4 regions of the Nostoc sp. DedSLP04 genome follow, and region 1 is predicted to be linked to each of the others. Evidence: riboswitches for the same ligand, from Rfam matches in the RefSeq annotation. Region 1 holds a riboswitch; each other region holds the start of a gene.
What was found. A riboswitch is a leader RNA that binds a small molecule or an ion and turns the genes downstream of it on or off. The one in region 1 is predicted to bind cobalamin.

Region 1 (6,165 bases):
ATAACAACTCCCCGCCCAAATGACTGAAATCCTTTCCATCCTGTGTAACCGATTACCAGGAGATTATTATGGATAAAGTTGTTTTGCCAGTAGCCAAAATTTCCTTGCCAAACACTATTGGATGGTCGCATTGACTTCCTCCCCCAACACCAATGATTCAATGCGAACCTGCTCAAGCTCTCGTCCAATCAACACTAATCGCGTTTGACGGGGTTCGTGGGGTTGCCAAGTCCGATCGTAAAAATAGTCAAATCGATTACCGACACCCTGTAATACTAGACGCATGGCTTTGTTCGGAACTGCTACAAATCCCTTAATTCGATAAATTTCTTGCTGTTGCACCAATGTTTGCAAGCGTTTGACTAAGACAGACGGCTCAAATGCTTGGTCTAAAAGTAGTTGTACTGCATTAATCCCTTCATCATGTTCGTGTTCAGCTTCGTTGTCGTGGTGACTGGGACGACTATCTAAGTTGTCTTCTACCGCAGCGTTGAAACCAAGCAACACATCGCCACTGATTTTACCATCCTGACAAGGAATGACTTTTACACCAGGGGATAAGTTCTGCTTTAGCCATTCTTGCACCCTAACTTGCGTTTTTTCATCAACGCGATCGCTCTTAGTCAGCAATACTAGATCAGCACAAGCCAGCTGATCTTCAAACAGTTCCTCAATAGGTGTTTCGTGTTCTAGGCTAGAGTCGGCTTGTCGTTGTGCTAAGAGGGCTGCTAAATCGCCTACATATTGATTAGTTGCTAAAGCTTCACAGTCCACCACAGTAATTACGCTGTCCACTGTAGCGCCTGTGCGAATCTCCGGCCAGCGAAATGCTTGCACTAATGGTTTTGGTAGTGCTAGTCCAGAGGTTTCAATTAACATACAGTCAAGGCGATCGCGTCGTTGAAGTAATTCTTGCATCGCGGGGAGGAATTCCTCTTGCACCGTACAGCACAGACAACCGTTGGTGAGTTCAACAATATTACTGTTGGAATCTTCTTCATCGTCACAAACTCGGCAATCACGCAAAAGTTCGCCATCAATTCCGATTTCCCCAAATTCATTTACCAAAACAGCAATGCGTCGTCCCTCATTGTTTTGCAGTAAATGGCGAATTAACGTCGTTTTTCCTGCGCCGAGAAATCCTGTAATTACTGTGACGGGAATTTTTTGCATATAAAGTGTGTCGTTTGTTGATTAATCTTGCGATCGCAAGAAAAAAGTTTTAACCGCAGATATCATGCAATGTTGCCAGCGTTAAAATCCAAATATTCATCACTAATTGCGATCACTACCTAATCAAGCTTGAGGGATTTTGGTTGGCAAAGTTTCTGTCCATCAATTCTGTGCGTGAGTTTGCCCGCACAGCGCGGAACATTCCAAATCGACACAACCCTGCACCAAACGCCAAACGCATTAGTAAAAGCGTCGGTACTTCGCGCACAGACTTGACAAAACCAGACAGTCCAAAACGCACCAATCCCTCTGGTCGAGCCACTCCTTGCCAAATCGAATCGAACCAAGAAGGAAGGGTTTCTTGAGTCCAGTCTGCCGTAATTACCTCCCCATCAACTAATTCTGTCCCCGCCAAAAGCTCAGAAAAGCCTTCAATACTGGAAAAAGCTGGATGAGACCACTGCTCGATCAGTTGCCGCATTACTGATTTCTCCCAAAAATTTAGCGGCTTTTGGCGGTCATCCCTCTGATTCCAGTCAGCTACAACCAACACTCCACCAGGCTTTAGCACCCGCATTAATTCTCTGGCAAAAACGGTTTTATCTGGCATGTGGGGGCCTGCTTCAATCGACCAGACTACATCAAAACTGGCATCTGTAAACGACAATGCCATTGCATCATCGACCGCAAACTGGACGTTTAGCCCAAGGGGTGTTAACTCCTGGGCACGCTTTACCTGCTGTGGGCTAATCGTAATCCCTGTGACAGCAAACCCATAATCCCGCGCTAAAATCCGGCTGCTACCCCCAATCCCACAGCCAACATCTAAGACAGTAGTACCAGGAGGTAATTTTTTTATTCCACCCCATTTCACCATTTCATGGACAAAATCAGATTTAGCAGCTAAAAAATCCTTACTTCGCGGTGGCGAACCGTAGTGACCGAGGTGAATGTGTTCCCCCCAATAAAACTCTACAATGCCGTCAAGTGTCCATTGATCGTAGGAATTGGCGACTGTGGTTGAGGATTGATACTTGCGGGCAGTCAGGAGATAAGCCGCAATTCCAATCACTAAAAGCACAAAAAAACCAATTATAAAATATAATAAAGTTGACATTTTTTTGAACGCTCCTGTACACCTATTTGAGTCGATCTAACGGTTTGCTCATTGCTGCTCGTCCCGAATTAGACGCGCGATATCTTAACCGCCCAAGGTCGGCAATCGCAATATAAATCATCCGATACATCGACATTGCAATGTTTTGAACATCTTGAATAATTTTCCCTTGCAGTAGACTGGGCTTGTATTTGCCTTGAGGGAGAGCCGTTTGTTTGACAAAGGGATGAATAGCAGTAGGAATCTTCCCAGTTCGGTGAAGATAGAATTTCGGCATGATAATTAACCGAGTAAGAATTTAGTAACTTAGCAATTTCTATGCGTGATTGGGAAAGTATTTGTTCAGTATTGTCACAGGGGTATGTACGTCATACACGCCATTTCTTACCTGTTTTGAACAACTTCTATCTGTTAGTTAATACAGAGTTTTTTTGTTGCTGTGACTATATTTCAAGCGATACTCTCATCGGGAGTGGCTGATAGCGATCGCTGCATATAAAGACACAACTTGTATCGGAAATTAATCGCTTACCCTCTCATAGAAAGTCGTAATCTGTAGCGTCTTGATATGTGGGGCTATAAGAACGTAAAGCTGAGTAGTTGTAGAAATCTTCATAAAAATACTTATCTGTGCCTCGCAGATGTACAAAATTTATAAGTCACCTTCGGCGGGCATTCTGACTCACAAGGCTTGCATAGCCTTGATTACAGCTGCGGGACAGCGCCGGATTTACACCGGACTTTCCCCCTTTCCTCTAGTGGCTGTTCCCCACTAGAACCGAGATTCATCTGAATACTAACACAACTGTGATTTGCTTGCATAAAAATCAATGGTCGATCTATACTGGCATTCGTCATTAATCGGGGCAAGTCTCATTCTTTACCAAAACTTGCTCTGGATTTTTAGTGGGCAATTCTTATAGAAATTTTTCAACCTAACAAACTTTTTCGGGTTGCCAGCGTTTGCTGACATAGCGCTGGCATTGTCCCACAGACCATTTTCAGGACTTACGTAAAAATTGTTAAAAAGCTTAATTTATCGTTCGCGAAACTCATACCGAACCGCTTTCTCGTTGGCGAAGCCTAAAAAGAGAAAAGTTAGCAAATTGGGCGTAAGTCCGAAATTTTTTATTTGTCAGTCCACCATCTACCAATCAACTGATGACTGAGGAACTTGAAAGAGCAAATAATGATAGTCCGTGGAAAGAAATTTTAGAAGCTTACTTCCCCCAAGGAATGCAATTTTTCTTCCCCCAAACAGCAGCATTAATTAATTGGGAACGTCCCCACGAATTTCTCGATAAGGAATTTCAGCAAATAGCTCGTGAAGGAGAACTTGGTAGGCGATATGCAGATAAATTAGTCAAAGTATGGCAAATTCAAGGATAAAGAAATTTGGCTATTAATCCATGTAGAAATTCAGGCAAAATCAGAAGACATTTTTGCAGAAAGAATGTTTTCCTACAACCTACGAATTTTTGATAGATTTGCCAAACCTGCCATTAGTTTGGCGATTTTGTGCGATACTGACCTGACATGGCGACCAAATCAATATAGTTATAATTACCCCGATACCAGGCTTAACTTTGAATTTGGCATCGTCAAGCTATTAGATTATCAAAATAATTGGGCAGAATTAGAAGCCAGTGACAATCCATTTACAACCGTAGTCATGGCGCATTTGAAAACACAGCAAACAAGTAAAAAGCCAGGAGAACGTAAAACTTGGAAATTTAGCTTAATTCGCCGATTGTATGAATTAGGATTACAGGAAAGGGACATTCGTAACCTATACCGATTTATTGATTGGGTTATGATTTTACCAAAAGCCTTGGAAGCAGAATTTTGGCAAGAGTTTAAGCAATTTGAACAGGAGCGGACTATGAGCTACATTACCACAGGCGAACGCATTGGCTACGAGCGTGGGAAGGAAGAAGGAAAGCAGGAACAAGGACAAACTCTTGTAATACAGCAACTACAAAAACAGGTAGGGGAGTTACCTCAAGAGGTTCGGGAGCGCATTCAAACTCTTTCTTTAGAGCAATTAGAATCACTTGGTGAAGCTTTATTGGATTTTACAGCTATTGAAGATTTACTTAACTGGTTGTCAGCAAATCAAACAACATAGAAAATGTTTTTTTACCAAACCTAGTTAACAATTATTTTTCATTTTTGCAATTATTTTTCTACAATTCATCAACACATCTTGTATGCAAGCTTCATCCACACTTTTTGAGGACTCCACAACGGATATCTATGTTGTTTGTCGCGATGGTTCGACAACAGCGTTAGAAATTAATAAAATTCGCACAGTGGTTAATTGGGCTTGTTGCGGACTTTCAGCAAATTCTATTGCTCTAGAAGCACATCTGACAACCCGATTGCGTTCTGGAATTACCACAAGAGAAATTCAAGATAATTTAATTCGCTGTGCTTTGGATTTGTGTAGTCCTGAAGAACCTGATTGGCGCTATGTAGCAGGGCGATTACACATTTGGAGTTTGTGGAAAGAAATAACAGTTAGCCGTGGTTATCAGTACGGTTATTATGCTCGGACTGTACATTCCAAAGTTTTGTCAGGAGAATACGATCGCCGCATCTTAATCTACACGGACGCAGAATTAGAAATTGCCAACACTTGGATCAATCCTGACTGGGATGCCGACTATGATTATGCCGGAGCAGTATTACTGACGAAGCGATATCTTTTGGCGAATGAGCTACCACAGGAAGCATTTTTAACTTGTGCGTTATTGATTGCCTCCGTGGAAACACAAGAGTTTCGATTAACCTGGGCAAAGCAATTTTATGAAGCGATCGCCCGTCGTCAAATATCCTTAGCAACCCCCATTTTAGCGAACTTGCGGATTCCTAATGGTTCGCTAGCCAGTTGTTTCATTACGGCGATGGACGACAATTTAGAAAGCATTTTTGATGGTATTCATGATGCGGCTCGGATTTCCAAAAATGGTGGCGGTGTGGGCGTAAATCTGTCTCGCATTCGGGCTACTGGCAGTTGGGTGATGGGGAAGAAGAATGCCTCTGGTGGCGTGGTTCCCTGGATTAAGTTGTTGAATGATACAGCAATCGCAGTTAATCAAGGTGGACGCAGAGCAGGTGCTGTCACTGTCAGTCTGGATATTTGGCATTTGGACTTGCCCGAATTTTTGGAAATGCAAACAGAGAATGGGGACGGGCGACGCAAAGCTTATGACGTGTTCCCGCAACTGGTTGTCACTGACGAATTTATGCGGCGAGTAGCAGCAGATGAAGAATGGACGTTAGTTGATCCTTATGAGGTACGAACTCGTTTAGGCATTGAATTGGCAAAAGTTTGGGGTGAAGAATTTGAAAAGGCTTATCTTCAAATCGAAGCCAGTTTAGAAAGTGAGATTACACTTTACAAACGGGTGAATGCTCGTCTTTTACTCAAACAGGTGATGCGAACCCAGTTAGAAACCGGGATGCCTTACCTATGGTTTAAAGATACCGCGAACCGAGCTAATCCCAATCAGCATGAGGGCTATATTCCAGGTGGAAATCTGTGCCAAGAATCGTGGTCAAATGTGAAACCTGGAGAGGAGAGTCATACGTGTAATCTCGTAAGTATTAATCTCGCAAATTTAGAGGATGAGCAGCGAGCAGAGATTTGTCAGATTTCAGTACGTATACTAGATAACACTATTGAACTCACCTCAGCACCCTTTGCTGCCAGTGCCACTCATAACGCCAAATATCGCACAATTGGGGTAGGCTGTATGGGATTAGCCGACTGGTTAGCAAAACGTCGTCTCACTTATACCCATCTTCAGAAAATCAGCGATTTATTTGAAGACATCGGTTACTATTGCACCGCAGCATCGATGGAATTAGCG
Region 2 (6,165 bases), on a different contig from region 1:
CTGCGATCGCAGTCATTGGACAAGTAGTAAATATGCACAGTATTTTGTCTAATTGTCGTCCAGTTTGATGGTTGGTTTGAAGGTTGTCCAACATTTGACCTGCACATAAAATCATTCTCGCAAACGGTCGGTGCAAATACTTATCTCTATACTTAATAGCGGTTGACATAACCGCTTAATAATGATGACAATGGTATAAAAAAAGTTTCGAGTGCGAAATGAAAAACTCTCCCTATTTGTCCACAAAGGAAGCAGCTTCAAAAATAGGTATTTCTGAGCAAAGGGTTCGTACTCTATTGCGTAGTGGGGATATCAAGGGACAGCAGGTAGGGAAAGTGTGGGTTATGGAGCCAGAGGCAGTTGAAGATTACATTAACCGGATCAAGGGAAATTATCCTGTAGATAGGACGAGCAAGGAAAACCATCACCAAGCAGTTAAAGCCATTTCTTTTTTCTCAGGCGCTATGGGACTGGATCTTGGTTTTGAGAAAGCAGGTATCGAAATTTCCCTTGCGTGTGAGGTGGATAAGCACTGCCGACAGACCATAGTTGCAAACAAGCCAGATATTGCACTTTTGGGGAATATAGCGTCTTACACTGCTCAGGATATCCTGGATCGTGCCAAACTAGCCAAAGAAGATGTAGATATTATGTTAGGCGGGCCACCCTGCCAAGCTTTTTCCACAGCAGGGGCAAGGCGTGGTTTCAAAGATGAGAGGGGCAATATATTCTTAAAATACATTGAACTTATCTTAGAAATAAGCCCAAAATACGCCGTCATCGAGAATGTAAGAGGTTTTCTTTCAGCACCATTACTGCACCGCCCTCACTCAGAAAGAGGAAGCGGCTGTGTTCCCTTATCCAGAGAAGAAATGCCAGGTGGTGCTTTGAAATATATTGTGAATGAACTTCGTAAAGGTGGTTACAGTATCAGTTTTAACTTATACAACACGGCAAATTATGGTGTCCCCCAAATTAGGGAAAGAGTGGTCATGATCTGCCATCGTGGAAAGAAAAAAGTTCCTTATTTATACCCCACACATTCAGAAAGTGGTGATTTTGGTCTTGATCGGTGGATAACCCTACGTGAATCTATTGCAGATTTAAGCCAAAGTGAGGCAGAGTATATCGATTTCCCAGAAGGGAGGCTAAAGTATTACAGAATGTTAAAAGAGGGTCAATACTGGAAACATCTACCTGAAGAATTGCAGAAAGAAGCATTAGGTAAATCCTATTACTCAGGTGGAGGGAAAACTGGTTTCTTTAGACGCTTGTCATGGGATAGACCAAGCTGTACTTTAGTGACATCTCCAGCCATGCCAGCAACGGATATCTGTCACCCAGAACATCTGCGCCCGTTAAGTATTCAGGAATATAAACGTATTCAGCAATTTCCAGATAGTTGGGTCGTATGTGGTTCCCTCATCGAGCAATATCGGCAGATAGGGAATGCTGTACCTGTCGGTTTTGGAGAAGCAATAGGCAAAGCGATCCTTGCACACATGAGTGGTAAGATAAAACATCCCCCTTTGAACTTCCCATTTTCACGTTATAAAGGTAACGATGATGTTTTATGGGAAGCTAAAATTAGTGAGTCGTTAGAAGAGATAAAACCGATCCAAAGTTCGCTTTTTACAGCAACAGCATATACTGTATAAGAGTTAGGACTTTATCTCTCTTAAAGCAGCAAGGTATTTTTCAACATACGATCTGAAGCCTTCTTCTGAAAGCTCTTCTTTTCCTTCCAATGAGGGGAATTTAGCCCAGTTGTCCCCCTTTTTTTTAGAAAAAGTTCGGAACCATTTTTTAATTGGGGTTCCCTTACGGATAGCGGCAGAAGAAGAGTTTTCAGTATTATCTCTATTTTTTACTTGTAGCGATTGCCAGACATTTTTGTTATCAAAATATATAAAATCAACTGCTTTAACTATAGAACCAGAACACCATATCCATCCATGCGGTTCAATAACTGTCGCAACGTACCTTTCTAGCAAATCCCCTACAATGTTCTCTGCCCCCATTGATAGACGGTGCAATTCTTCAGCTTTTCCCAATTCCTCATACGGAACTTCAAAATACTTATTCAGGATGATACTTACCATTTCATCCGGTATTGTACTAGGTGGCAAGGGTGTTCTTGGGTCACGACCTGTTTTGAAATTTGTAGCACTGGCAATAATATATTCTTCTGTCCCGACGATAGGCTGATTTTTACCTTTTCGCGGTGAAGCCGCAGCAGGGTTATCCGAAAGAAATCGTATGACCATTGTAAATTTATCGCTAAGTGATGGATCAACACTATCCATTGCCTTCTTTGCAATTTCTGCTGAATTAAATATAAATTCCGACATAGGTTCCTGAAATTATTAAAGGCTATCGGTCAATTTCAATACAGTTGAGGTAGAGCAAACTGGATTATAGTGCGCCTGCGATCGCAGTTATTGGACAAGTAGTAAAGATGCACAGTATTTTATCTGGTTGCCGTCCAGTTTGATGGTTGACAAAAAGCCTATTGTTTCGTATTCTCCGATAACTTTAGTGTACGATCGATAAGGTTGTTCGGTTCTGGTGGGAGTCAGCTACCAGAGGTAACGGGGAAAGTTCGGTGCAAATCCGGCACTGTCCCGCAACTGTGAACCAATTTGAGATTAAAGAAAATCTCAAGTTGAGTGAGTCAGGATGCCCGCCGAAATCGATTTATTAGTTTCACATATCTGCGAGGTACAGATGACTACTACTGTAAATATTTCCCCAACTAATCCCTTGGATGTTGTTGAACATACTTTATTTGTTTGCAAAACCTGTGCCAGTGTTTGGCAAAATGGAAAACGCTTAGGTGAAAGTGGTGGTGAAAAACTTCTACACCAACTTCAGCAGTTGGCACAAGATTGGGAGTTACGAGATCGATTCCCAATTCAAGAAGTTGAATGCATGAGTGCTTGTAATCGTTCTTGTGTAGTCGCCTTTAGTGCCAAAGGCAAATTAACATATTTATTTGGTGATTTAGCTGTTGATGGCAGTGCCTCTGCGGTACTGGAATGTGCTAGTCAATACTATGCTAAAGCAGATGGTTTGCTGCCTTGGTCAGAGCGTCCAGAAGCTCTGAAAAAGGGGATTTTAGCAAAGATTCCACCGTTATCTAAATGATGCGCGTTTTGATTCTGGGTGGGACGGGCGATGCAGCAGAACTAGCTGCCAAAGTTGCGACTATCCAAGGGTTAGAAGTAATCACCTCTTTAGCTGGCCGTACCCGCGAACCGTCAGTACCACTGGGCGATTTACGGGTTGGAGGCTTCGGGGGTGCGGCTGGATTGGCTAGCTATCTGCGAGTCATGCAAATCGACTTATTAATTGATGCAACCCATCCTTTCGCTAGTCAGATTTCCTTCAATGCGGCAGATGCGGCAACGGAAGTTGCAGTACCCCGTTTGATGTTAATCCGTCCGCCTTGGGAAAAAGAAAGTGGCGATCGCTGGATTGAAGTTGACAGCGTTGCAGCCGCAGCAACCGCGCTGCAAAATCAGGCACAGCGGGTATTTTTGACAGTTGGTAGACAGGAACTCGCCGCTTTTGCTCATTTGGAGAAAATTTGGTTTTTGATGCGGATGATTGACCCTCCTGGCGAAGATGCTTTAGTACCGCCGGGGATGGTATTGTGCGATCGCGGCCCTTTTACCCTCAATAATGAAAGAAAAATTCTGATTGAAAATAACATTGATACCATCGTCAGCAAAAATAGCGGTGGCGATGCCACAAAGCCCAAGATTATTGCCGCGCGAGAACTGGGCGTGAAGGTTGTGATGGTGAATCGTCCAGCGATACCGCCAGGGGAGCAGGTTAATAATGTTGATGCCGCTTTGGCGTGGTTATTAGATCGCTGCTGAGGAAATAGCCAAGATTGATAATACTATCTTTCCTTCCGTATAATACACGGGAACCTCCTACAAGATCCGCGATCGCAGTAACGACTTCCATGAAAAATCTAGCTTTATCTGCCATAGCCCTCGCCACCACATCTGGATTAGTTTTCGGGACAATGCCAGCTGCTTCTGCTTTAAGTTGGAGTTGGAATTATTCTGGTACTGGCATAGAGGCGAATGGTACTTTCACTACTAATGACACCCCAAACGATTTGGGTTTTTACTCAATTACTGGAATTACTGGTACGCGAAATGGTGAAACAATTACTGGTTTGCAACCCGCTGGAACTCCAATCCCAGGAAACGAACCTTTTAATGTTGATAATTTAATTAGTCTTAATACTCAGCAGTTAACAGGTGATGGTTTTGGATATTCCACTTCGGGAGGAAACTATTCTAGTCCATTTTTTGCGAGTTTTTTGCCGACACCAGGTTATTTAGAGGTATTTTCTGCGCCGCCAATCATACCAGGTTTTGAAAATTTAGGATTAGAAGATAGTGAGTTACCTATTAGTTTTTCTGCAACCATAGTCACTGTTTCTGAACCCACTTCTATCCTTAGCCTGCTCATTCTAGGTACTCTTGTTGGCGCACCTTCATTACTCAAAGGCCACAATCTATCCAAAATTACTCAGAAGAAGCTCGAAAAAGTTTCCTAAAACCATTAATAACAATTCAAAATTGTACCTTTACAGGGATCTTGCTACGCGTTTAGATGGCGGGCAAGACTTCGGCGTGAGCGCTCAGTCGAACGCTGCCCACCCCACAATATTGGATAATTTTTTCTTGGAGTTCCCTTAACAATACAAGCCGATGTATTAACAATGCAAGGTATGGTCAAATTTAATTCGCGATGAATTAATGAAATACTGTACTAAGTGTTGACGTTCGGTCTTAAACCCTTTATTTTGCAATAAAACTTGCGATCGCTCTATAGGCTCTTGGAGACATACAGATTAAAGTAATATAGCAACGGTGGTATCATTGCATCCAAATGATACCGTAATTTTGTCTAGATATAGAATTCTATCGCCCTGTTGACGATAGATTATTTCTAAAAGGAGTTTGCTGCAATGTCCACAACACCAACTACTAGATTAATTTTAGAGACTTTACTCCCCCATCTCAAAGTAGCAGCAGCCTATGCCCATTTTCTACAACCAAAAATTGCTGCACTTCCCGCTAAAGAAGAAGCAAATAACTTTTTTAGTGCTGCACTTACTGATGCAGATGTGGCTATTCAAAATCTAGTAGAAGTAGTATTACTAGGAACTTTTCCAGATATTCGCTTTTATGGTGAAGAATATGAAAGTTCTAATAATACCAAATATTTTCGCGCTATCGAACTCGGTTCAGAAGGTGATTACTTAGTAACACTTGACCCGATTGATGGTACGAAGTTTTATATGGATGGACATTCTAATTACCAAATTATTCTCAGTATTCTAAATGCGGATGACTTTGAAGCAGTAATTGCCATTTCTCCTGCCCAAAACGTTTATTTTTATGCCCTTCGAGGTGAAGGTGCTTTTAAAGGCACGCTAGACATGAATTTAGAAGCCTGTGCCCCATTAGATATAACATCTGCCAAACCTGCTATTTTATTGGGATGGGGAATGAATGCGATCGCACCCTTACTAAAAAATCGATATCAAGTAATCGATATAGCGACTGATTACTCTAGTGATATTCAAATTCCAAATCTCAATGGTATTCTCAGTGGTGACTTGAGTGGAGCAATCATCAAGTCGGGCAAATTTCTTGATAGTGCTGCACTTGCTTTTATTGCAAAAGAGGCTGGCTGGATTGTAACTACTGTGGACGGTTCGACTTTACCGCCATTGCATACTTGTCAAAACTATAGTATGCCTGGATTGATCGTAGCTGCCTCAAAATCTGTTCATCAAGACCTATTAGAAGCAATGCAAAGCGTAGCTGCTTGAGGGTTAATCAATATCGGGTACTGTTGCATCACAGCTTGATGTTGAAGATGCGTTAGTCCAAGGTATTCGGTCTAGATCGCCAATGAAAATGTACTCTCAACGACTCTGTTTAGAACCACTAGAACCATATCATGCCGAACTGCTTTTTGATGGATTACAGAGTGCAAGTATATACAAGTTTATTGAAGATGTGCCGCCACAAAGCGTTCAATCGCTTCGCGATCGCTACATGGTTTTGGCACGTCGTCAATCACCAGATGGAACGGAGATTTGGTTAAACTGGGCTGTCTGGTCTCTTGTAG
Region 3 (6,165 bases), on a different contig from region 1:
ATAGATAACACAGGTCAATGGGCTGAAAAAAACCGAGCAGAAGTTGTAAAACTGACTATTCCTCACCTCAAAATTGATGAAGATATTTTAACAACAATGGTTGGAAGGCGAACTTACGGTATAAGACCAATTACGCCTGAAATTATGGACAAACAACAGAAGATTGCAGATTTGTTTGCCAAAGAAAAAGTGATACCTAAGCCAATTAATATTAAAGAAGCGATGCTGACTAGCGAACAATATGCAGCCATCACACCGGAAACCATTAGTCAGAAATAGCGCCAGGAGATAAGAAAATGGAAGTTTTTTGGTATTTGCCGACCCAGGGAGACGAGCGTTATTTAGGTACTACAATCGGCAGGCGACCAGCCACTTATCCCTATATGCAGCAAATCGCCCAAGCTGTTGATAAATTGGGCTATGGCGGGATGTTGATTGGTACCGGACAAAAACAAGATACTTGGATTGTCGCTACTTCATTAATTTCAGTTACGGAACGCTTGCGGTTTCTTGTAGCATTTCGTCCGGCAATTATGTCGCCTTCTTTAGCAGTTAGAATGGCTGCGACTTTTGACCAGATTTCTAATGGTCGAATTATTCTGAATGTTGTTACTGGCGGCGACACAAAAGAACTTGCAAAAGATGGGATTTTCTTAGATCACGATCAGCGTTATGAACTTACAGATGAGTTTTTGACAATTTGGCGATCGCTGATGCAAGGTGAAGAACTAACCTATAGTGGTCGCCATTTGCAAGTTCAAGGCGCAAAACTCCAATTTCCTCCCGTACAAAAGCCTTATCCCACCTTATATTTTGGCGGTTCTTCAGATGCGGCGCTCCAAGTTGCAGCAAAACATATTGATGTATATTTAACTTGGGGTGAACCACCAGATCGAGTTGCCGAAAAGATTACAAAAGTACGGCGATTAGCAGCAGAACAAGGTAGAACAGTCCGCTTTGGGATTCGGATGCACGTCATAGTCAGGGAAACTACGCAAAAAGCTTGGGATGCGGCTAATGAACTGATTCAGTATGTCGATGATGAAACCATAGCAGCCGCACATCGGCGGTTTGCTGAGTCGGAATCAGAAGGACAACGCCGTATGGCCCAACTGCATAAAGGTAATCGCAAAAACCTAGAAATTAGCCCCAACTTATGGGCAGGTGTTGGCTTAGTGCGTGGAGGTGCTGGGACTGCCTTGGTAGGAGATCCAGACACAGTTGCAGCGCGAATGCTAGAATATGCCGATTTAGGAATTGATACCTTTGTTTTCTCAGGGTATCCCCATCTCGAAGAAGCTTATCGAGTTGCAGAATTATTATTTCCCAGGTTGCCGTTACAAACTCCAGCGATCGCATTACCGCAGCAGGTTGCAAGTACATTCAGTGAATTTGTTACCAAAACAGATTTACTCAAACCCCAGCCAGTGTAAGCAATTCAAAATCCAAAAACTAACGTGATTTAACTCATAACACCCTAGTACAACATTGCATAAATTCGGCAAAACTCTGCGTTCCTCTGCGCTACGCCAGTTGCTACAACGCGGGGAACCCGCGCAACGCACTGGCTTAACTTTGCGTGCCTCTGCATTTAAAAACACAACGATTTTACAAAAAAAAGCATGAGTACGAAAAAACCTCAACTTAGATTAGGTGCATTCTTGCCCAGCACTGGTCATCACGTAGCGTCATGGCGACACCCCGAAGCCCAAGCTAATGCTGGTTTGAACTTTCAGCATTATAAAAAGCTGGCACAGACGGCAGAACGCGGCAAATTTGACATGATCTTCTTTGCAGATGGTGTGGCTGTGCGCGATCGCAATCAAAGCGCCGACCTTTTGAGCCGGAATGGCAAACTCGTCCACTTTGAACCTCTTACCCTGTTGTCGGCTTTATCTGTAGTAACGGAAAACATCGGTTTGACGGCCACAGTATCGACCACCTACAACGAGCCTTATCACCTCGCCCGCAAATTTGCATCATTAGATTATCTCAGTGGTGGCCGTGCCGGTTGGAATCTCGTAACTTCTGCTACCGAAGCTGAAGCGTTGAATTTCAATCGGGAAAAGCACATGGAGCATACCCTACGTTATCAGCGTGCCAAAGAGTTTGTGGATGTAGTCACGAAACTCTGGGATAGTTGGGAGGACGACGCCTTCTTACATGATAAGGAATCGGGTATTTACTTCGATCCAAATAAACTGCACGTTCCCAACCACAAAGGCGAGCATTTTTCAGTACGCGGCCCGCTGAATGTGGCGCGTCCCATCCAAGGTTATCCGGTGATCATTCAAGCTGGATCTTCCGAGGATGGTAAGGAGCTAGCTGCACAAACGGCGGAGGTAATTTTCACTGCCCAACAGACCTTGGCAGAAGCTCAGGCATTTTATACAGATGTGAAGGGGAGACTGGCTCAATACGGGCGCTCACCTGACCATCTTAAGATTATGCCAGGTGTATTCCCAGTTATCGGCAAAACTGAGCAAGAAGCTAAGGACAAATTCGATCGAATTCAGGAGTTGATCGATCCGGTGGTCGGCTTAAATTTGCTTGGCTCAATGATCGGTGGATTTGACCTATCTGGCTATCCATTGGACGGGCCGTTGCCGGAGCTACCAGAGACTAACGGGGGTAAAAGCCGTCAGCAACTTCTGATTGACCTAGCTAACAGAGAGAATTTAACGATTCGACAGCTGTATTTGTCGATAGCTGGAGCGCGTGGGCATCGTCAGATTTTAGGCACACCAGAACAAATTGCCGATCAGCTAGAAGATTGGTTTGTCAATGGTGGGGCAGATGGCTTTAATATTATGCCGCCCTGGTTGCCCGGAGGATTGGATGAGTTTGTAGACTTGGTAATTCCTGAATTGCAACGTCGCGGTCTGTTCCGTACAGAGTATGAAGCAGGAACCCTGCGCGAAAATCTTGGTTTACCTCGTCCGGTAAATCAGTTTAGCAAAGTTGCTACTCGTGAAGCGGCGATCGCCTAACTTTTTCTAAAGCAAGTTTTGCAGCAAAAAGGCTCAAGCATTCCTGCCTGAGCCATAACTAAATTCAATTTATAGATTAGCTTCAAGAACTATATCTTTCGATCGGTAGTGGATCAGCTCAGTTAAAATTTATCACCATAGTAATGTAAGATAATTATCTGGATGATGTCTGGTTGATATCTATAACCTCAACAAAGTCTAAATTACTAAAGCTGAGAGTTGGGAAACTCCGGTGAAATTCCGGGACTGTGCCGCAGCTGTGATGGGATGACCCAAGTCAGAATGCCAACTCTCAGGATGTCCTCAAGACACACTCACCGTCTACTCCCTGCGTTGCACGGGGAAGGAGTTCTAAGTTTGGTTTCTAGATTTGCCACTTGTCCTGGCTTGTTTTATGCTACTCCTGCCGCAGATGGTATATTATCTCGCGTTAGAATACCAGGTGGAATTATTAGTAGTCAGCAGTGCCGTGCGATCGCAGATATAGCAGAACAGCACGGTGGCGGCTATCTAGATGTGACTAATCGAGCTAACCTACAAGTTCGTGAAATCCGCACCGGGATAAATGCTGAGGTTCTGAAATATCTACAAAATATGGGATTGGGTTCTGACAATACTGTTGTAGACCAAATCCGCAATATTATGACCAGTCCAACTGCTGGTATCGATCCCCAAGAATTAATCGACACTCGCCCTTTTGTCCAAGGTTGGGATGATTATATTGCTGCACATCCGGCGCTTTCGGGACTGTCGGCAAAATTTAGCGTTTGCTTGGATGGTGGTGGGATAATTCAGGTGTGCGATCGCTTGAATGATATCGCCTTTGTAGCTGTCTTACTTAACGATAATGTTTACTTTCGTCTCTATCTCAGTGTTGGTGAGAAGGGTCAACCGCCCAGCGATACGGGAATTTTGTTATCACCAGAAGACTGTTTGCCCGTCTTAGCAGCTTTAGCGGATGTCTATCTAGCTTATAGTCATACTACGAGTAAGCGGCGGCTACGTTTGAGAGAGTTATTGAATACTTTGGGTTGTGAAAATTATCTCCAAGAAGTTGAGCAGCGTTTACCTTTTTCTTTTTTGTACAGTGAAATAAGAAAAGATTTATTCCCCCAGCAAGGCAAGCTACGGTGTACACACAAGTCTGAAACAGTTCACTCATCTGAGTTTAAGCCTAAGTTTTACCCCTCCCTAACCCTCCCCTTGGAAAGGGGAGGTAACTGTATTTCTAGTTTCCCCCCAATACACGGGGGGATTAAGGGGGGTAATTCGATGTGTGTGTACACTGTAGAGGAAGGCAAAGAAGAAAAATATCAGCATATTGGCATTCATCCCCAACGTCAGCAAGGCTTATTTTACATTGGTGTTGTCTTGCCCCTTGGGCGATTGGAAAGTAGACAGATACGCGGTTTAGCAGATTTAGCAGCAAAATACGGTAGTGGAACTCTCAGGCTAACCCCTTGGCAAAATTTGCTCCTGACAGATATTCCTCAACGATGGGTTGCTGATGTCCAAAGTGAAATTGCTTTATTAGGATTAGATTGCTCTGCAACCAATATCAAGGGCGGATTAGTTGCCTGTTCAGGAAAAAAAGGTTGCGCCGCTTCTGCCACAGACACTAAAAGTCATGCGTTGGCATTGGCAGAGTATCTTAAAACTCGCGTTACTCTCGATTATCCAGTTAATATCCACTTCACTGGCTGCGAAAAATCTTGTGCCCAGCACAGCAAAAGTGATATCACTCTCCTCGGTGTCAGCATTGAAGCTGAAAATAGAACTGTGGAAGGCTATCACGTTTATGTTGGTGACAGCAATCAGAAATTCGGACGCGAACTATATCAATATGTAAATTTTGCTGAATTACCTACATTAATAGAGCGGATGCTATATGTATATAAAATTCAACGCCTAAATTCTGATGAGTCCTTTGGAGAATTTGCTAATCGATATCCAATAGCACAATTACAGCAGTTATTTAATAAATATTTAGAAAATGGAACCACAGATAAATACAGATGATTGATTCCTCCCTTTCTCTGACTCTGTGTTCTCTGCGGTTAATTAAATTAGGTATTCTTCTATTAAAAAAGAAGTATCTATACTAACTAACAAATCAATCCAAAATTTAAAATCTAAAATCCCAAATTGAATGCCCGACTATATCCGAGATGCCAACGAAATTTACCGTAATTCCTTCGCAATCATTCGGTCAGAAGCGAACCTAGATGTGCTGCCACCAGATGTAGCAAAAGTTGCTGTGCGTCTAATTCATGCCTGTGGAATGACGGATATTGTCACAGACTTGGGATATTCACCAACAGCAGTGCAATCCGCAAGAGCAGCACTGGCCGCAGGAGCGCCAATACTGTGCGATTGCCGAATGGTTGCTGATGGCGTTACCAGACGGCGGTTGTCTGCAAACAATCAAGTTATCTGTACCCTCAACGAGCCAGAAGTGCCAGAACTTTCCCAGCGTATGGGTACTACAAGGTCGGCGGCAGCTATAGAATTATGGCGATCGCACCTGGAAGGCTCAGTAATTGCAATTGGGAATGCGCCCACAGCCCTGTTCCGACTGTTAGAAATACTCGATGCAGGAGTGCCCAAACCTGCGATTATCTTGGGCTTTCCAGTGGGCTTTGTCGGTGCAGCCGAATCAAAAGCCGCACTGGCAGCAGATAGCAGGAATGTACCATTTTTAACCTTACACGGTCGGCGCGGTGGAAGTGCGATCGCGGCAGCAGCAGTTAACGCCCTGGCAACGGAGGAAGAATGAATATGCAACCTAAAGGTCGTCTTTATGGAATTGGTGTCGGCCCGGGCGATCCCGAACTATTGACCCTCAAAGCGCTGCGGTTACTACGTGCGGCTCCTGTAGTAGCTTATCAATCAGCCACAGATAAAGAAAGTATCGCTAGAGCGATCGTGGCGCAGTATCTTCCTGGCAATCAAATCGAGGTACTATTTCACCTCCCCCGCGCTTTGGAACCAGAAAAGGCAAAATCTATTTATGACCAGGAAATTGAACCAATTGCCGAGCATCTAGCAGCAGGTCGAGATGTCGTGGTACTGTGCGAGGGCGATCCATTTTTCTATGGTTCATTTATGTACCTGTTCACGCGGTTATGCGACCAATACGAAACAGAAGTTGTCCCCGGAGTTTCCTCGCTGATGA
Region 4 (6,165 bases), on a different contig from region 1:
TTTACCAATCCTCAAGATGATATCCTTTTCTTGCAGTCCATGAAGACCAATAGCACCTGCATCTTTTCCCCCATGTCCAGGGTCGATAATTATGATTATTCGTCCTTTGGGAGGACGAGGTATAGGTTGTGAGGTTTCGGATGCAGTCGTTGGTGGAGACTCAAGGTCTGGGAATGGTGTTGGTAAAGGAGGAAAAACAATTGGGGGTTTTGTTATAGAAGCAGAGGGTGGTAAAACTAAGCGATCGCGCTGAAATTCTAATGCTAATATTTGAGAACTAATTTGGTTGAGTTGCTTAATTTGTACCCTAGACGCAGGTTGAACGTAAATTACTACCGCTTCTCTTTCTTGCTGTTGTAGACGTACTCTCAACACGGGACTATTTGCATTCAGAGTCGGCCCGGTAATATTGCCTGCGAGTTTAGCATTAGGGATAGCGATTCGGTAAAGGGCTGTTTGTCTATCCCAGTTACTCGTGACATTTGATAAACTGCGATCGCTTTTAATTAGCAGTTGTGTACCATTGCTTGCCAATTCTACAGACTCAATTGTGGAAGGGGAAGTAGGTAATTGGGTAACTGAGTCAGGTTGATTATTGCTTTGTTGTGACTTGATTACTCCATTATCAGGTAACAGTACTATACCGTCGCTACCACTAACCGTTGCCCGCCAATCAGGACTATTTTTGTCTATGCGTAAGGTCATGCGGACGGTGGGTATTGCAGTTTGTAGTTGAGTAAATTGAATGCTGTTGACACCGTATCGGTTGATCGACTGCTGTTGTTGCAGACTAGGCGATAAAGTTGCACCTTTAATATTAATATCTATAACGCTACGATTCTCGCTGCGATTTACCTCAATTTGTGAATGATTACTGCCATGAGTGCGGATAAAAAATCCATCTCCTGTGACTAGTAAATTTTCAATAATATTTGTCTGCGATGTCGTTTGTGCAACTTTTCTATCAGTCACCACACTGTAAATTCCACTTGCAGATGATGTTGTCTCTACCCGTTCTGGCGATAGTAACTGTACTACCCATTGATTGCCAGTTCTTGATGTAAATTTTACAAGTTGTGGATCGAGAGTGTAACCTGAATTCAGTTCTACAACTATGCGAGTCTTTTGTTCGTCAAATTGTCCAAAGCGGATAGCACGAATTGCACCACCTACAGATTGAGTAAAACTAGGTTTTCCTAAAGTAGTTCCAGGTAAATCAATTACCAAACGAGTGGGATTAAAAATTAACTGTGCCTGGGGTTGTACAGCATCATCAGTCGTAAATTCCAGCTGCTTGGAGACACCATCAAATCGCCAAGATTCTAGTTTTGCAGCAAGTGCGGGAGATGTGAGTATGGCAATACTTAATATTGTACTGGGTAGCAACCAGTGTATTTTCACAGAGTACTCTCCTGTTTCGATTTTATAACATAAGACAATTTGTATTTACTTCTACTCACACCAGTAGTAACCCAGCAGAAATACTTTGCTGCTAAGTGTCCGTTTAGCTGGGTATTTAAATGCAACTAAATTGCTTTAAATATTACTCACACTCTCTAATTTTGTTTGCTCAAAACATTACAAAATTTTTGGAAATTTTGCGTACAACTATTCAAAAATCTAGCAAAAACACTCGAATCTTTAATCGAGTTAATTACAGTTGAATCAACTTAAATAAATTTTATTTAAACATTAGCCATGCTGAGTTTTCGCAAGGTATAGTTGATAGCTGTATATTTTTGCTTTTGATATCGCGATTGTTGTTTGGTAAAATCCACTACCTATGGACTTTTACTAACGCAGATACAAAAAACGATGGATGATATTAGTCTTAACTCTGAGTAGAGAAAATTTTGCAACATCTGTACCTCGCAGATTTTTTAGGTGTGTTAACATCGGCGGGTCTTCTGACTTTGAGAGGATGTTTGAACACAATCTCATTACAGCTGCGGGACAGCGCCGGATTCACACCGGACTTTCCCCGTTTCCTCTAGTGGCTGTTCCCCACTAGAACCGACTAATCGACCCATTATATAGCATGGTGAGGAAAATAATACAAGAGCAAATTTTAGTTAACAGTCACGATTATTTGAAGATTTCATGACATTAAAGAAGTCTTGGTTGTCATAACCAAGACTTCTAGTGAATTTATTCAATTGAATACGCTTACACAATTGCTTATCCCAAATTACTGAAGAAAGTTCCCCAAAGGATTCCCGTTACTCCCACAGCAATTAAAAGGTTAGTGAAAAACTTACCTAATTCAATTTCTTTTCCCAGCACTTTGTCGTCTTGACCTGCGGTGAAAAACAATGACCAAGCTTGGTTGAGATTGATTTTCTCAAAGTTGGTGAAATCAGGTCGAAAAACAACGGGGCCAATTAAATCCTTTTTAGGGAAGTCAAAATCAGTTCTCATAACTCTCCTCACTGAATGTTCTATTTGAATGTAATTTTTGAATAGTCAAAATTATCTACAAGCTAGTCAGCCATCCAATCAGGCCGTGTCCGGTGATTACTTCAAAAGCGATGAGTGAGACAAAACCAATCATTGCCAAACGACCATTGAGTTTTTCAGCATACTCGGTAAAGCCAACTCTTGGAGTTTGGTCTACATAAACCTTTGGTTCAACTGCAAAGTTGTCAAGTTGACCGAGTTCGTTGATGGTGAAACCTTTGCTAGTCATGTCTTTTTTTCCTTCGCTGGTTTATGTAACTAAATATAACGTTATGTAAATAATATTTGCAAGTACTTGACAAAACAATTAAGTGTGGCGAACCGTACTAAATTAAGTCGTAGATACCGTATCTGTGAAAAGAAAGCAATTATTGTTCGTTTGTAAGCATCATTTTTTCATGTTGCTGCCGTTACTCCGATGGCGCTGCTTCGCCCGCCGTAGGCGATGGTCTACGACCGACCGTAGGTCATCGCACTGCACTTGATATGCCCCCCTACCGGATTGAAGTTGATCCAAAATACATGGTCTACTGAAAAATTAGACCCTTAAATAATCTGGCTGCAAAAGACACTTATTAAATATGGACACAGTAGCGTTCACGGGTATTTCGTCCTTCGGCTGGCTGTACTGGATAATACAGCCGCATTTAGCTATGCATATTCCGGATGGCTTTTTGAATCTACCCGTTATCCTTATCACCTGGATAATTGCCATCGGTCTAATTGCACTAGCTATTAGGCAGGCACAGGCAGAATACCAAGAACGAGCTGTACCTTTAATGGGAGTTTGTGCAGCATTTATCTTTGCAGCACAGATGATTAATTTTCCAATTCCAGGGGGCACTTCTGGTCACCTTTTGGGTGGAACACTAGCCGGAGCTTTATTAGGGCCGTGGGCTGGTTCGCTAGTGATGGTTGCAGTGTTCATTGTCCAGGGCGTTCTGTTTCAGGATGGTGGACTGACAGTGTTAGGAGCCAACATCTTTAACATGGGATTAATCGGTACATTTGGTGGTTACTATCTCTATCGCACAGTGAGATTTGCTATCGGGCGCGATCGCTTATCTGGAGTAGTGATTGCAGCGGCGATCGCAGCCTGGACAAGTGTAGTGGTAGCTTCAATTGTATGTGCCTTGGAACTTGCTATCTCTGGAACAGTTCCTCTGGCGGTAGCTTTTACCGCGATGGCTTCTTGGCACGTTCTCATTGGCATTGGCGAGGCGCTGATTACTGTAATAGCACTTAGTTTCATCTGGCGGACTCGACCTGAGCTACTTTACGATCCCCCCCGTCAAACGAAATCACCTGTCTCTCGTCCCCTATCTCGGTATTAAAGGTATTTATTGAATCAGGAGTGAACGCTTATGAGTAGCAACCTCTCGCGATCGCGTAACCGTGCCTTTGTCATTGCTGGCTTAGGTATTGCCCTGCTAATTGCAATTTTCCTTTCACCACTGGCTAGCAAAAATCCAGACGGACTCGATAGAGTTTCACAAGACCTCAAATTTGACAGCAAGGCACATGAAGATACGCCAGCTCGGAAGTTACCCTTTTACGGCATATTTGATGAGTATGCCCTCAGAGGTGTACCAGAAGCGATCGCCACTCCCTTAGCTGGTTTAATCGGAACCTTAGCAACTTTCGGTTTAGCTTGGGGGATTGGCAAACTAGTTGTGCGCGGTTCAACTTCACCTTCCACAGAGCATGATGGCTATTCAGACTCAGATGAGTAAAAGGGAGTGGGGACTGGGTGCTGGAGATTGGAACGCTTGATAACTGATAACTGATTTAAGTGGGAACTTAACATCATGCTGCTGCACGTTGGAGCATTTGTAGTAGATATCGATAGTAAACAGGCTACTCCCTGGCACAAACTTGCTCCCCGTACCCGGATACTATGCACATTGTTGTTTGTATTTGCTACTGTCCTTACCCCAGATGGGCATTGGTGGACTTGGGCTATTTATGGATTAGCTTTAGTCAGCCTACTCTTGCTAAGTCGAGTCACCTTACCAATACTGCTCAAACGCTTGGCAGTAGAGTTCACATTTATTGGTGTTGTTCTGTTGGGTACTTTATTTCGAGGTGGTGGCGAGGTGTTATGGTCTTGGGGGCCACTACAGATTACAACAGTGGGGCTGACTATTTTGGGTAGTGTGACGCTTAAAGCATTGCTATCACTTTTGATACTGAACTTATTGACTTTAACAACTTCAGTAACGGCGCTGCTTCATGCCCTACTTGAATTGAGAACTCCACCACTACTAGTAGCAATTCTGGCATCTATGTATCGCTATATCAGCATATTAATTGGCGAGTTTAACGCTATGCGTCGAGCAGCCGAGTCCCGAAACCTGATGAACAGCAATCGCTCGATACGTTTAATTGTCGGTAACATGATTGGAGCGTTGTTTATCCGCACTTATGACCGGGGAAATCTGGTTTATCAGGCGATGCTATCACGAGGTTATCAAGGAGTACCACCGATGATGGAAAAAGTTTCGTCAGGGGGACAGCGAGATTTTGTAGCTTTGAGTTTGACTGTAATTTTGGTACTACTAGGTCAGGCTATTTACTGGCGGAAATAATATTTGTTCGTATTGTCTCAATGCACCATAATCCAATATCAATTCAAAATCTTAGCTATATCTATCCTGACGGAACTCAGGCTTTGAGAGATATTAATTTGTCTATCAAAGCAACTGAGCGAGTAGCATTAATCGGAGCTAATGGTTCGGGAAAATCCACCTTGCTGTTACATCTCAATGGAATTATCATGCCTGGGTCGGGACAGATAACGATTGGTCAATGGCCATTAACTGTTGAGAATTTGCGAAACATTCGGAATTTTGTCGGCTTGGTGTTCCAGAATCCTGATAATCAGTTATTCATGACAACAGTTTGGGAAGATGTTGCTTTTGGCCCGATGAATATGGGTGTGCAAGGTGAAGAATTACAACAGCGAGTTCTGCAAGCAATGGCAGCAGTTGATATCGATCCCCAATGGTATGGGCAACGCTATACAGGTAATTTATCTGGAGGTGAAAAGAAACGGATTGCGATCGCCGGAGTTTTAGCCATGAACCCGCAGATATTAGTATTTGATGAACCCTCGGCTCAATTAGATCCTCGTTCTCGCCGTCAATTAATCGAACTGCTGCACAGTTTACCTCTGACACAACTGATTGCAACGCATGATTTAGATTTAGCTTTGGATTTGTGCGATCGCACTGTTGTTCTCAGTCAAGGTCAAGTTGTGTACGATGGCGCAACTGAACAAGTAATGAGCAATCCAGAGTTCTTGGTTAGGCACGCTTTAGAGTCACCATTATGCTATAGCCGCCCTTACTGTCAGCTGGAACATGCACCTGTCAGTCCATCTCCACGAGCGTGAATTTGTTTGAATCAGTCATATGAAATTGCTACCCAACAAGATTTTTTAGCAGTAATTTAGATTTCAGCTAGTAGTAAATTGTTACTTAATCAATTCCAAACCCATCAAAAACCAAAAATAGCTATATGGATTCTCATCAAGAAAACTCATCTAATATAAAGCATAATTACAGTGAAGCATCTCTAAATGATTTGGTGAAGCGATTGTCCCGTATTGAAGGACATATTCGGGGTGTCAAGAATATGGTTGAAGCCAGTCGTCCTTGTCCGGATGTATTGGTTCAAATAGCTGCTGTTCGAGGAGCAGTTCAGCAA

Region 2: linked by a shared signal. The riboswitch ahead of RMX89_RS21225 (DUF1636 domain-containing protein) and the one ahead of RMX89_RS33005 (hypothetical protein) in region 1 are both predicted to bind cobalamin.
Region 3: linked by a shared signal. The riboswitch ahead of cobG (precorrin-3B synthase) and the one ahead of RMX89_RS33005 (hypothetical protein) in region 1 are both predicted to bind cobalamin.
Region 4: linked by a shared signal. The riboswitch ahead of RMX89_RS23425 (N-acetylmuramoyl-L-alanine amidase) and the one ahead of RMX89_RS33005 (hypothetical protein) in region 1 are both predicted to bind cobalamin.

What each region holds. Positions count from the first base shown of each region.
Region 1 covers NZ_JAVRCL010000102.1:7,274-13,438, forward strand. The annotation lists gene RMX89_RS32990 (hypothetical protein) at 1-131, opposite strand, end outside; gene cobW (cobalamin biosynthesis protein CobW) at 115-1,173, opposite strand; gene RMX89_RS33000 (methyltransferase domain-containing protein) at 1,289-2,290, opposite strand; gene RMX89_RS33005 (hypothetical protein) at 2,313-2,567, opposite strand; cobalamin riboswitch at 2,940-3,088, opposite strand; partial or broken gene RMX89_RS33010 (DUF4351 domain-containing protein) at 3,452-4,418, shown strand; gene RMX89_RS33015 (ribonucleoside-diphosphate reductase subunit alpha) at 4,501-6,165, shown strand, end outside.
Region 2 covers NZ_JAVRCL010000038.1:1,818-7,982, reverse strand. The annotation lists gene cobA (uroporphyrinogen-III C-methyltransferase) at 1-68, shown strand, start outside; gene RMX89_RS21235 (DNA cytosine methyltransferase) at 219-1,658, shown strand; gene RMX89_RS21230 (SinI family restriction endonuclease) at 1,662-2,351, opposite strand; cobalamin riboswitch at 2,544-2,706, shown strand; gene RMX89_RS21225 (DUF1636 domain-containing protein) at 2,728-3,147, shown strand; gene RMX89_RS21220 (cobalt-precorrin-6A reductase) at 3,147-3,884, shown strand; gene RMX89_RS21215 (PEP-CTERM sorting domain-containing protein) at 3,974-4,579, shown strand; gene RMX89_RS21210 (inositol monophosphatase family protein) at 4,994-5,863, shown strand; gene RMX89_RS21205 (GNAT family N-acetyltransferase) at 5,946-6,165, shown strand, end outside.
Region 3 covers NZ_JAVRCL010000074.1:28,582-34,746, forward strand. The annotation lists gene RMX89_RS29870 (sulfonate ABC transporter substrate-binding protein) at 1-279, shown strand, start outside; gene ssuD (FMNH2-dependent alkanesulfonate monooxygenase) at 297-1,433, shown strand; gene RMX89_RS29880 (LLM class flavin-dependent oxidoreductase) at 1,623-2,990, shown strand; cobalamin riboswitch at 3,168-3,299, shown strand; gene cobG (precorrin-3B synthase) at 3,273-5,009, shown strand; gene RMX89_RS29890 (precorrin-8X methylmutase) at 5,140-5,766, shown strand; gene RMX89_RS29895 (precorrin-2 C(20)-methyltransferase) at 5,769-6,165, shown strand, end outside.
Region 4 covers NZ_JAVRCL010000046.1:4,485-10,649, forward strand. The annotation lists gene RMX89_RS23425 (N-acetylmuramoyl-L-alanine amidase) at 1-1,401, opposite strand, end outside; cobalamin riboswitch at 1,880-2,033, opposite strand; gene RMX89_RS23430 (hypothetical protein) at 2,179-2,418, opposite strand; gene RMX89_RS23435 (high light inducible protein) at 2,474-2,686, opposite strand; gene cbiM (cobalt transporter CbiM) at 3,039-3,791, shown strand; gene RMX89_RS23445 (PDGLE domain-containing protein) at 3,822-4,190, shown strand; gene cbiQ (cobalt ECF transporter T component CbiQ) at 4,266-5,045, shown strand; gene RMX89_RS23455 (energy-coupling factor ABC transporter ATP-binding protein) at 5,066-5,851, shown strand; gene RMX89_RS23460 (metal-sensitive transcriptional regulator) at 5,977-6,165, shown strand, end outside.